One region of the Colwellia sp. BRX10-4 genome, then DNA from elsewhere that is predicted to be linked to it. Evidence: predicted binding sites of a transcription regulator. Region 1 holds the regulator's gene; the other holds the start of a gene.
What was found. Region 1 encodes sigma-54, which starts transcription at its own class of promoters, with help from an activator protein. Its sites were predicted from a motif close to GTTGGCACGNNNNTNGNNT; they were not measured.

Region 2: a site for sigma-54 is predicted at 4,096-4,114, ahead of flgA (flagellar basal body P-ring formation chaperone FlgA). Genes of this name have one in related genera too.

The regions. Positions count from the first base shown of each region.
Region 1 is NZ_JACGVZ010000001.1:23,430-29,458, reverse strand. Features, by position in the region: gene H4J67_RS00165 (KpsF/GutQ family sugar-phosphate isomerase) at 38-1,003, shown strand; gene kdsC (3-deoxy-manno-octulosonate-8-phosphatase KdsC) at 1,005-1,550, shown strand; gene lptC (LPS export ABC transporter periplasmic protein LptC) at 1,547-2,113, shown strand; gene lptA (lipopolysaccharide transport periplasmic protein LptA) at 2,094-2,636, shown strand; gene lptB (LPS export ABC transporter ATP-binding protein) at 2,633-3,364, shown strand; gene H4J67_RS00140 (RNA polymerase factor sigma-54) at 3,444-4,952, shown strand; gene hpf (ribosome hibernation-promoting factor, HPF/YfiA family) at 4,976-5,263, shown strand; gene ptsN (PTS IIA-like nitrogen regulatory protein PtsN) at 5,309-5,764, shown strand; gene rapZ (RNase adapter RapZ) at 5,796-6,029, shown strand, end outside.
Region 2 is NZ_JACGVZ010000001.1:304,445-310,473, forward strand. Features, by position in the region: gene H4J67_RS01425 (TIGR03546 family protein) at 1-435, shown strand, start outside; gene H4J67_RS01430 (TIGR03545 family protein) at 435-2,231, shown strand; gene flgN (flagellar export chaperone FlgN) at 2,410-2,838, opposite strand; gene flgM (flagellar biosynthesis anti-sigma factor FlgM) at 2,876-3,190, opposite strand; gene flgA (flagellar basal body P-ring formation chaperone FlgA) at 3,265-3,957, opposite strand; gene H4J67_RS01450 (chemotaxis protein) at 4,142-5,089, shown strand; gene H4J67_RS01455 (protein-glutamate O-methyltransferase CheR) at 5,155-5,988, shown strand.

The DNA.
Region 1 (6,029 bases):
CTATAATAGCAATTTACAAAATAAAAACGGGCTAATAATGAACGATTTTAAACAACTAGCGTTAGACGTTATTCACATAGAACAACAGGCTATTGCAGAGTTAGCCCAGTACATTGATGAGAACTTTGAATATGCCTGTCAGTTAATGTTTAACTGTAAAGGTAGGGTTATTATTGCTGGCATGGGCAAGTCAGGCCATATCGGTGGCAAGATTGCTGCAACGCTGGCGAGCACTGGTACACCTTCTTTTTTTGTTCACCCTGGTGAAGCAAGTCACGGTGATTTAGGTATGATTACCGGTGATGACGTCGTGTTAACTATTTCGCACTCGGGCGAAACCAGTGAAGTGTTAGCAATAGTGCCAGTCATAAAACGTATTGGCGCTAAACTTATTGCGATGACGGGGAATCCAGCCTCAACCTTAGCAAAACTAGGCGATACCCATGTCTGTGTTGCTGTTTCACAAGAGGCTTGTCCACTAGGATTAGCGCCAACATCAAGTACCACAGCAACCCTAGTAATGGGTGATGCACTCGCTGTTGCCTTATTAAATGCTCGCGGCTTTACCGCTGACGACTTCGCACTCTCTCATCCCGGTGGTAGTTTAGGAAAACGCCTATTACTTCGTCTTAGCGATATAATGCATAGTGGTGAGCGCTTACCAACTGTAAATGCTAATGCTAAAATTAAGGATGCGTTGGTTGAAGTATCGTTAAAAGGTTTGGGGATGACGGCGGTAGTCGACGAGAGTGGTCAATTACAAGGCTTATTCACTGACGGAGATTTACGTCGTATTCTTGATGAACGTATTGATATACATCTCGATACTATTGCATCAGTGATGACAAAAAATCCCACTGTAGCTCATCAAGATATGCTAGCCGCCGAAGGCTTAAAGATCATGGAAGACAAAAAAATTAATGGTTTAATTATTGTTAATGACAATAATATACCTATTGGCGCAATGAATATGCACGACTTACTAAAATCAGGTCTTATCTAATATGCAAACACTCTATGGCGAAATTACTGACACAGCATTCAATACCATGAAAACAATAAAGCTACTGATATGTGATATTGATGGCGTTTTTTCTGATGGCCGTATTTATTTGGGTAACGATGGTGAAGAATTAAAAGCTTTTCACACTAAAGATGGCTACGGCATAAAAGCATTAGGCGCCAGCGGTGTCGATGTAGCGGTGATCACCGGGAGAACATCAAATATTGTCGCAACACGTATGTCAGCCTTAAATGTTAAATATATAGTGCAAGGTGAAGAAAATAAATTACCCGCCTTGAAAACGATGGCTAAGCAATTAAAGTTATCCCTCGAGGAAATTGCTTATATTGGTGATGATATGCCTGATTATGAGTGTATCAAAGCCGTAGGCTTGGGTATTGCTGTTCAAGATGCCCACCCAAGTATTTTATCTATCGCAAATTACACCACTTTTAACCATGGCGGTTTTGGTGCTGTTCGAGAAATATGCGATTTAATCATGCTTAGCCAAAACACCTTAGCAAATGCTTCGGGTGCGAGTATATGAATCGACTTTATAGTTTAACTTTGTTGTTTTTTCTAATTGCGGGAGGCGTTTACGGTATAATTGAATGGAGAAATTCCTCAGCACCACAGTTACAAGCGATTGATAAGACGCTGACCCCTGATTTTATTGCCGAAAATTTACACAGTAATGTTTATAAACATCAAGGAAGTTTAGCTTATGTTGTTGATGCCCATCGTATGGAACATTACCCTGAGTTAAGTATTACCAACTTTGAGTTTCCTCAATACACACTTCATCCAAAAAATGATGCGCCCGCATGGAAAATATCTGCCAATGAAGGCATATTATACAATAACAACCGGGTGAAATTAGAAAAGCATGTCCGCCTGTTAGCAACAGATCCCGATAGCTTATTACAAGAAGTTCAAGGAAAATACTTTGAACTTGATCTAAAAACTAACATCATAAGTTCAGAACAAGAAATTAAAATTATCGGTAAAGGATTTACCATCGATGGTAAAGGTTTAATTGTCGACTTAAACACCAACCAAATGACACTAACTAAACATGTGAAATCAATTTATGAAATTGTTAAAAAATAGCCTACTGTGCTTATTGTTATCAACTCCGCTATTTTCGTCAGCTTTCGCTGAAAAATTTGATATAAAACAAAAGATTGAAATTAACGCTTCAAGACAAGCCGTTGATCTTAAAAATAAAATATTCAGCTATATTGATAACGTGGTGATCACTCAAGGTTCATTAGTTATACGTGCTGATTTAGTACAAGTGCTGACTCAATCAGGCAGTGAAGAAAAAACCTACATCGCTAAAGGGAAGCCAGCAACCTTTAAACAAACCTTAGCCGATGGCACTCCACTTAGCTTACAAGCCGACGAAATAAGATATGAGCCTGCAAATAATTTAGTGATCATTTCAGGAAATGCGCTATTACAGCAAGAAGGCAGTGAAGTTAGTGGCAGTAGAATTACTTACAATATTGCCACTCAGTATGTTAATGCTGAAAGTAAATCTAACGAACGCACTAAAACGATTTTTCAGCCAAAAGAAAAAATTAAAGCGACAACCACAGACGCGAAAACTCAGGAAAAAATTAATTTATGAGCACTAGCACCCTAATGGCAAAAGGCCTTGCCAAAGCCTATAAAGGCAGAAAAGTGGTTAAAAATGTCAGTATGCAAGTTTCAGCAGGACAAATAGTCGGTTTACTGGGCCCAAATGGTGCCGGAAAAACAACTTCTTTTTATATGATCGTTGGTTTGGTTGAAAGTGATAGTGGCGATATTATTTTAAATGACGAAAACCTGACGTTAGCGCCTATGCATGAGCGTGCTAGAAAAGGCATCGGATATTTACCACAAGAAGCCTCTATTTTTCGAAAACTCAGTGTTTACGATAATATTATGGCTATTTTACAAACACGAAAAGAATTATCAGATGCTGAACGTGAAGAAAAATTAGAACATCTTGTTGAAGAATTCAACATAGGTCATATCAAAGATAATTTAGGCATGAGCTTATCGGGTGGTGAACGCCGCCGAGTAGAAATTGCCCGCGCTTTAGCTGCTGAACCAAAATTTATTTTATTAGATGAACCTTTTGCTGGTGTTGACCCAATTTCAGTAGGTGATATTAAAAAAATTATTCTACACTTAAAAGAACGTGGCATTGGTGTGTTGATCACTGATCACAATGTACGTGAAACTCTCGATGTATGTGAACATGCGTATATTGTTAGTCATGGTGAACTTATTGCAGAAGGTACTGCAGATCAAATTCTTGCAAATCAACATGTAAGAGATGTATACCTTGGTGAACAATTCACGCTATAGTAGTCAGTAAGTGAATAATATCTTCGTATGAAAAAAACGAAAATATCCCATTAAAAATAATAGGAAGTTAATGACCTAAATGCGCCCTACTCTACAACTCCGCATAGGACAACAATTAACCATGACGCCACAATTGCAGCAAGCAATCAAATTGCTGCAACTGTCTACGTTAGAGCTTCAACAAGAAATTCAAGAAGCCTTAGAAAGCAATCCATTATTAGAAATGGATGAGTCTTCAAATAATCCCGAAGATAAAAGTACTGACAACCTTGAAGAAGCTCACACTGCCGGTACTGGTGATGTTAAAGAAGCCCCGGCTTCTGATGGTAGCGAAGACGCTACGCCTACCATTGATGAAATCACCACTACTGAAGCCATGGACAAAAACGATATCCCTGAAGAATTAAACATGGATACCACTTGGGATGATAACTACACAGCTGGTGCAGCAAGTTCAAGTTCAGGCCCCTCTTCAGAAGATTATACTTACCAAGGCGAGACCCAAGACTCTATTCAAGATCATTTGCGCTGGCAAATGGAATTAAGCCCTTTTACCGAAACAGACCGCACTATAGCGACAGCAATTATTGATGCGGTTGATGACGCCGGTTACTTAACGGTATCTAGTGAAGACATTTTAGAAAGTGTTGCCATTGAAGGAGTAGAGCTTGATGAAATAGAGGTGGTACTAAAACGTATTAACCTCTTTGATCCTGTCGGCGTCGCTGCTCGTTCAATTTCAGAATGTTTAATCATTCAACTTAATCAATTTGACCCAGCTACACCTTGGCTAGCAGAAAGTAAGTTAGTTTTGCGTGACCATATTAATCTGCTGGGTAGCCGAGACTATCGTACATTAATGCGTAAAACTCGACTGAAAGAAGACCAACTGCGCGAAGTGGTACGTCTTATTCAATCACTTGACCCTAGACCCGGCGATAGTGTGATGAAGAGTGACGACCAGTACGTTATTCCTGATGTGTCTGTTGAAAAGAAAAATGGCCGTTGGGTGGTCGAATTAAACCCTGATACTGCGCCAAAACTTTCGGTGAATCAGCAATATGCTTCGATGTCACGTTCGATGAAGTCGACAGCGGACACACAATTTATTCGCTCAAATTTACAAGAAGCTAAATGGTTTATTAAAAGCTTAGAAAGCCGTAATGATACTTTATTAAAAGTGTCAAACTGTATTGTGCAACGTCAAATTGGCTTTTTTGAACATGGTAATGAAGCCATGCGTCCAATGGTTTTAAATGATATTGCCGAAGCTGTCGATATGCATGAATCAACCATTTCACGAGTGACAACACAAAAGTACATGCATACGCCACGTGGAATTTTCGAACTGAAGTTTTTCTTCTCAAGCCATGTTGGCACCGAAAGCGGTGGCGAATGCTCATCAACAGCTATTCGTGCACTAATCAAAAAATTTGTTGCCGCCGAAATCCCAGCAAAACCACTTAGTGATAGTAAAATGGCTGATTTATTAGCCGACCAAGGGATAAATGTAGCTCGACGTACCATAGCAAAATATCGAGAGTCACTTTCTATTCCACCTTCTAACCAACGAAAAAGTTTACTTTAACGAAAAGATGAGGAATTAAGCTTATGCAAATTAATCTTTCTGGCCACCATGTTGACATTACCGAAGCTTTACGAGAAAACGTCACGACTAAGATGACAAAATTAAGCCGACATTTTGATCATATCAATAATGTACATGTTGTTCTCACCGTTGAAAAATCAAATCAAATTGCTGAAGCGACTGTTCACGTTAGTGGCTCTGATTTACATGCAAAAGCTGAAAATGCTGACATGTATGCCTCTATTGATAGTCTTGTTGTTAAGCTTGACCGGCAAATATTAAAGTACAAAGGTAAAACGAATCAGCATTAATGCTGTTTATCGCCTGTTCACTCACCAAAGAATCTAAGTAGTATAATGAAGTTGCAAGATATCCTTACCCTTGATTGCACCCTGTGTGCAATTAAGGGTACAAGCAAAAAAAAACTCCTTGAAATAATTAGCACAACTGCGGCAAAAAAATTCGACAATATTGATACTCATCAATTATTCGAAAGCTTAATGGCGCGTGAAAAAGTTGGATCTACCGGTATAGGAAATGGCATTGCGATTCCTCATGGTCGATTAACTAACACGTCACAAGTTATTGCTGTATTGCTGACCAGTGAACAAGCCGTTGAATTTGATGCGATAGACAACCGTGCTGTCGATATTATTATTGCGTTATTTGTACCCGAAGAAAACTGCCAACAACATTTAGATACCTTACAAAGTATTGCGCAAATATTTAGTACTAAACAATTCGCAAAGCAAATAAGAAAATGCAAAGATTCGCAAGAGCTTTTTACTATAATAAAGCATGCTCAACGTTAATAAAATCTAATAATAACCCAGGAAAACTCAAATGAAACTCTTGATAGTCAGTGGTCGCTCAGGGTCAGGTAAAAGTGTCGCCTTACGTGTACTCGAAGATTTAGGCTACTACTGTGTCGATAATATTCCGGTAAATTTATTGCCTGCATTAGCACATACCGTTATTAATGATTACGACAAAGTAGCGGTTAGTTTAGATGTACGTAACTTACCCAATGACCCTAATGATGTTTCAGAGATATTAGATTATCTGCCAAAAACGGTA
Region 2 (6,029 bases), 280 kb from region 1:
TTTATCGTTGGACTATCGCCACTGCTTACCTTGCATAATATTGCTTTTATATTCGTGGTTTTATTTTTAAGAGTCAATATCGGTGGTTTTATAGTCGCTTGGGGATTCTTTAAAGGGTTAAGTTATTTGTTATCATCATTGATCGTTACTGTTGGTGAGTCATTACTAACAGCAAAGTCATTACACCCTTTATTTGATGCTTTATATCAGTCTTCGTTATTTAAACTAGGCCACCTCCACCATACTTATACGTTGGGTGCTTTGGTGCTTGGCTGTTTATTAGCAGTGCCGTTATATTATCTGAGTAACTTTTTAATTGAAAAGTATCGACTACATATTAAAGCCTTCTTTGAGAAGTTCCGTATTGTTAAGGCATTAAAAGCATCAAAGTTCTACCGTATTTATAGCCACGTTTCTGGCCAAGGAGAGTTGTAATGAGTCGTTTTATTCGTTGGAAAGGGCTAATCGGTTTTTTTGTGGTTATGGGATTATTGATCGCTTTTATTTATTTATTTGCTGACGCTTTAGTTAAGAAAGGTATAGAAAAATCAGGTGAATGGTATTTAGGTGCTGAAGTTAATGTTAACGAAGTTGAAATTAACTATTTACCCTTAACACTGAGTATTGAAGGTTTCCAAGCAACCGATCCTGAAAAACCTAGCCATAATTTGGTGAGTTTTTCACAAGCCTCTGCCGGTGTTGATGTTTGGCAATATTTATTTGGTAAGTTATATATTAGCGAGTTAAATGTTGCTGAGTTAAGAATCAATCAGCCTAGGCAGTCGGTCGGTGAAGTCTATAGACTTGGTGACGATACTGAAAATGGCAGTGACGGCTTAGGTGATTCAATGTTGCCTAAACTTGATGTTAGCCTACCTAAAGCTGAAGATTTACTTAATAATAGTGATTTGCTAACAGTCAAGCGTGGCAAAGCTTTAGAGCAAAGTTATCAAATCGAAAAGATAAAGCTGCAAGCTGCTTATGAAACACTCCCAACTAAAGACGCGTTAGCAGACTATAAAAAGCAAGTAGAGCAACTTGCTAATATTAAGATAGAAAGTTTAGCCGATCTTGAAAAGCTTAATAAAAATTTTACCGTGCTAAAAACAAAGTTTGAAGCTGACCAAGCGGTCATGAAAAAAGCAAAGCAGCAAGTTAGCGCTTCAAAAACATTATTAAGTGAACAAACTAAAGCTTTAAAAGATGCGCCAAGCGCCGATTGGAAAAACATTGAGAGCAAGTACCAACTTGATAGTGTCGATGGTGCTGATTTTGCTCACTTGTTGTTTGGTGAGCAAGCAAGAGAATACTTTGGCTATGCTGATACCGTTTATCGAAATATAGCACCGTTAATTAAATCTTCAAAAGTTGATAAAGAAGCACCAGTAGCTAGCGATCAAGGTCGTTATGTGCAGTTTAATGATGAAAAACCTTTGCCTGATGTACTTATTGAACAAGCAAATTTTTCTTTAATATTGCCACAAGGTGAATTTGCAATTAGCGGCAAAGAATTGACGCATCAGCACTGGGTACGAGGTAATAATAGTGTTATTAACGTTAAAAGCGACAAAGTACAGGGCTTGGGGAAATTAACCTTAGGGTTAGCTTTCTCACTAGATAAGCAAGATGTTTTAGTAGGTAAGGGGCAGTGGCAACTTGTCGACGTCAACTTAAAAGATGTTTCACTACAAAAATCAAGTGCTTTTACTTTAGATCTTAACAGTGGCTTATTATCAGGTAAGGGGGCTTTTTCATTCATCGATGACCAAATTGACAGTGAAAATAAACTTAACCTGGCTAACACTCAATATAGTGGTGCTGGCACTTCGAAGTTAAGTACACTCTTTATTGACACAGTTCAGTCTCTTAAGTCGTTGGCATTAACCATAACTGCAAAAGGTAAAATAACGGCTCCGACGTTATCTATATCATCGCCACTTGATAACCAATTAAAAGATTCAATGGTGCAGCAGGTATCAACTAAATTAACAAGCTTCAAATCTGACATTAAAGCAGGGTTAAGCACTAAGCTTACTCAAGCTTTAGGGGTAAGTAATAAGGAAGCTGAGTCTCTAATGGATGTTGAAGCACTCATCGGAGATAGTGATAAAGCATTAGATGAGCTGATTAACTCAGATATCGTCGCAGCGAAAAAGAAAGAGTTTGAAGATAAACAAAAAGATAAGCTCAAAGATAAAGCAAAAGAAAAACTAGGGAAACTATTTGGTTAGGCTTGCTTAGCTTACTCATCATTAATGACAAGTTTACGCTCAGCTATCGTAGTTGCCAAAGGGGAGATGAGCGGCCAAGCTAAACTAGTTTAATAAAGTCGTTTTAGTTTTTTCTGTAAAAAAGCCTCAGCTTATTATTAAGTTGAGGCTTTTTTTGTTAATTAGCGTGTTGTTTTTACTAAGCTTTAATGCCTAAACTGCTAAGGCCACCACTTTTCTTTCCCTTACTATTGTAGGTCATTGATGAGCGGTTATGATTCTCAAGCAAGGAGTTTCTCATGCGTTCAGCGGCAAGTGAAGATTGCTGTATGATTTGACCGTTAACCTGATTTTTGTCTTTACAACGCAGTAAAATAGCTTCAATTTCAGCAATCTCTTGCTGATGAATACCTGATTTAACTTCGTTTTTCAAAATAATATTTTGAGCGTTTTGTTCATCAAGTTGCTGTATGGCTTTTAGCAAAGCCTCTTTTTGCTCGGTAACGGCAGTTAATGCTTGTGGGCTTTGTTTTTGTAAGACTTCTTTTTCAACGCTGAGCAGCTCATCAAGCTGCTGTAGGTTATGTAACTGTTGAGCAATTAATTGCTCTGCTGCTAACGCTGTCATCAGGTGTAACTCCTGTGATTAGGTTAACAGTAAACTGTTAGCCTAGTTTAAATTCGAAATTTGCTATACTGGCAGCAAGCTTTTCAGGATCAACTTTATACTCACCATTTGCAATGGCTTTTTTGAGTTGATCGATTTTTTTCTGATCAACGGCTGGTGCGTCATTCGCTTTCTTTTGTAACTCATTTAACTGTTGAGCTTGTGGTGTTAAAGAGACTGAATCTTTACCTACAGATCTTCCTTGTTCACTACTTGCTGCATTTTGTGTGGCTTGCTGTTTGACTTGTACTTGTTGATCAAGCTTTTGCTTTACTTGACTGTTATTTGACAAGTTATTGATATTTATAGCCATAATACTATCCTATAGATAACGGGTTGATATTCACTATCTTGTTATCGGCAAGCAGCCTAATAACTTAACCATTATTATAAATTAATTATCACTTCGTTGATAGCCGATACTCGCCCTGTTACCGTTCTACCACTGCCTTCATTTTCAACCGCTATTTGCTCGCCAAGCCCCCCGTCTTCAAGGGCTATGCCGGAGGTCTTTATTGTCAACGTATTCGATTGCGCAATAAGCGTGACATGGCTGCCTTTGCAAACAAAACAAATATTTTTTTTAGTTAGAATGACACCCGCCCTCAACTTTCTTTTAGCTCGGGTACCAATAACGATTCTGGTATCATCTAAGCTCTCACCACGAATTCTATATTTATCGCGATATTCAATGGTGACATTTGAACTATCAACTCTACTGCCCTTACTAATGATACTTTTTGCAACAACTACCGGTATGACCACTTGAATTTTTGCAGGAATATAAAGATACCAAGACGATGGGTCGTCGCAATTTATTTTAACATTTACGTTTCTACCATTATGATTTTCAGGTATATTTGCGATTAAAGGTGTTAAACAAGGTTGAATAATAATTCTGGGATCTAAAGTAGAGACTGAAACGTTTATCTTTCCTTGCTTTGGCAATGGTGTATTATTTTTTATAAATTGTGTAACAAAATCTTGAATTTGCTGTCTGTCCATCGTTTGGGCAAAGGCTATATTTGAAAAAAACGCTGAGATTAGCGAAAGAATGATAAATATCTTGAATATGCTCATAAATTTGTCAACTATTTGCTAGGGAAATTAAAATACTCGTCTATGCTTAATTTATGTATTAGTGTAACAATAATTAGAAGCAGACGAATACGCACTAAACGTCAAAAAATTGAACGTTCAACATATATCTATAAGCACAATCAAGAAGTGTGCCTTTTTGTGAATTAAGTAAAATGAGGTTTGTATGGCAGGAATTTTAGACTCAGTAAATCAACGCACTCAGTTGGTTGGACAGAATAGACTTGAATTATTACTTTTTCGTTTAGTCGGACCGCAACGTTTTGGTATTAATGTTTTTAAAGTACGTGAAGTTATGCCTTGTCCGCGCTTAACCTTACTGCCAGGACAAGACGCTTTTATTAAAGGTGTTGCCCATATTCGTGGCCAAACCATTTCAGTGATCGATTTGAGCAAATCGACAGGTGGCCCAGAAATAGTGCCAGATGAAAATTCTTTTGTCATTATTGCAGAATACAATCGCAGTGTGCAGGGCTTTTTAGTAGGCGGTGTTGAGAGAATCGTCACGTTAAGCTGGAAAGATATTATGCCTCCTCCAGAAGGCGCTGGTAAATCGAGCTATTTGACCGCTGTTACAGAAATAGACAAAAAAATGGTCTCTATTTTAGATGTAGAGAAAATTTTAAATGAAATTAATCCTATTTCAACAGATTTAAGTGAAGATGTTGTTGATGCGAGTGTTGGAGTGAGTCTTGGCGAGCGAGTCATTATGATCGCGGATGATTCAACCGTAGCTAGAAATCAAGTGAGAAGAGCTTTAGAACCTTTAGGCTTAACAATGTTGTTAGCTAAAAATGGCCAAGACGCTTTAGATCAATTACTCGCTATAGAAGCCGAGTGTCATTCATCCATTACTGAAAAAGTCGCTTTACTTATCTCTGACATAGAAATGCCTGAAATGGATGGTTACACCTTAACCGCTGAGATTAAAAATAATGACCGATTGAAAGCTATGCCGGTTATTTTACATACTTCGCTAAGCGGAGTTTTTAATAATGCTATGGTTGCTAAAGTAGGTGCAGAAGATTTTATTCCAAAGTTTCATCCTGATGAATTAGCCATAGCAGTAAAAAAATGGTTAAAGAAAGATGAACTAGAAAATAATGCTAATTAACCCATTGTTTTTAGCGTATTCTATCGTTAATAAATGATAATAATAATTTAAGGCGGAATATAGAAGTGTCAATCCGACAGCTTGATGATAGCAGTTATCATCAGTTTAGAGTCTTCCTAGAGAAACAATGTGGCATTGTCTTAGGTGAAAATAAACAATACCTAGTGAAAAGCCGTTTAGCCCCTTTAATGGCAAAATTTGATGTTACCACATTAGGTGATTTAGTCACTCGTACTCTCAGTCCAATTGAAAGGCAGTTACGTGCCGCGGTTATCGACGCTATGACGACTAATGAAACCTTATGGTTTCGTGATGAGTACCCCTTTGAACTATTGAAAAAACGCTTACTTCCTGAGTTTAAAAATAAAAGAACGCCTTTGAAAATTTGGTCAGCAGCAAGTTCTTCAGGTCAAGAACCTTATTCTATTGCGATGGCAGTTCAAGAATTTAAGCAAAGTAATCCTGCTGCATTTTCGGGAGGTGTTCAAATTATTGGCACTGATATCTCCAATACTATGCTTGAGCATTGTAAGTATGGCCATTATGACAATTTAGCGTTGTCACGAGGTTTATCAGCCGAACGTAAAAGAATGTTTTTTGAAAATGGCGATAAAGGTATGTCGAAAATCAAAGACTCGATTAAGAAAATGGTTAGCTTTAGGCAACTAAATCTCCTAAATAGTTATAGTTTAATGGGTAAGTTTGATATTGTTTTTTGCCGTAACGTACTGATTTACTTTGCACCAGAAATTAAAAAGCAAATAATATCTCAAATTGAAGGCGTGCTAAACCCTAACGGCTATCTCTTTCTTGGCGCCTCAGAATCCTTGACGGGTTTAAACCAAAACTTTGATATGGTTCGCTGTAATCCCGGTATCATTTACCAGAAAAAGACTTAATATACTCCACTCAAATCCCCGTTGGCATAGAAATTGTATAG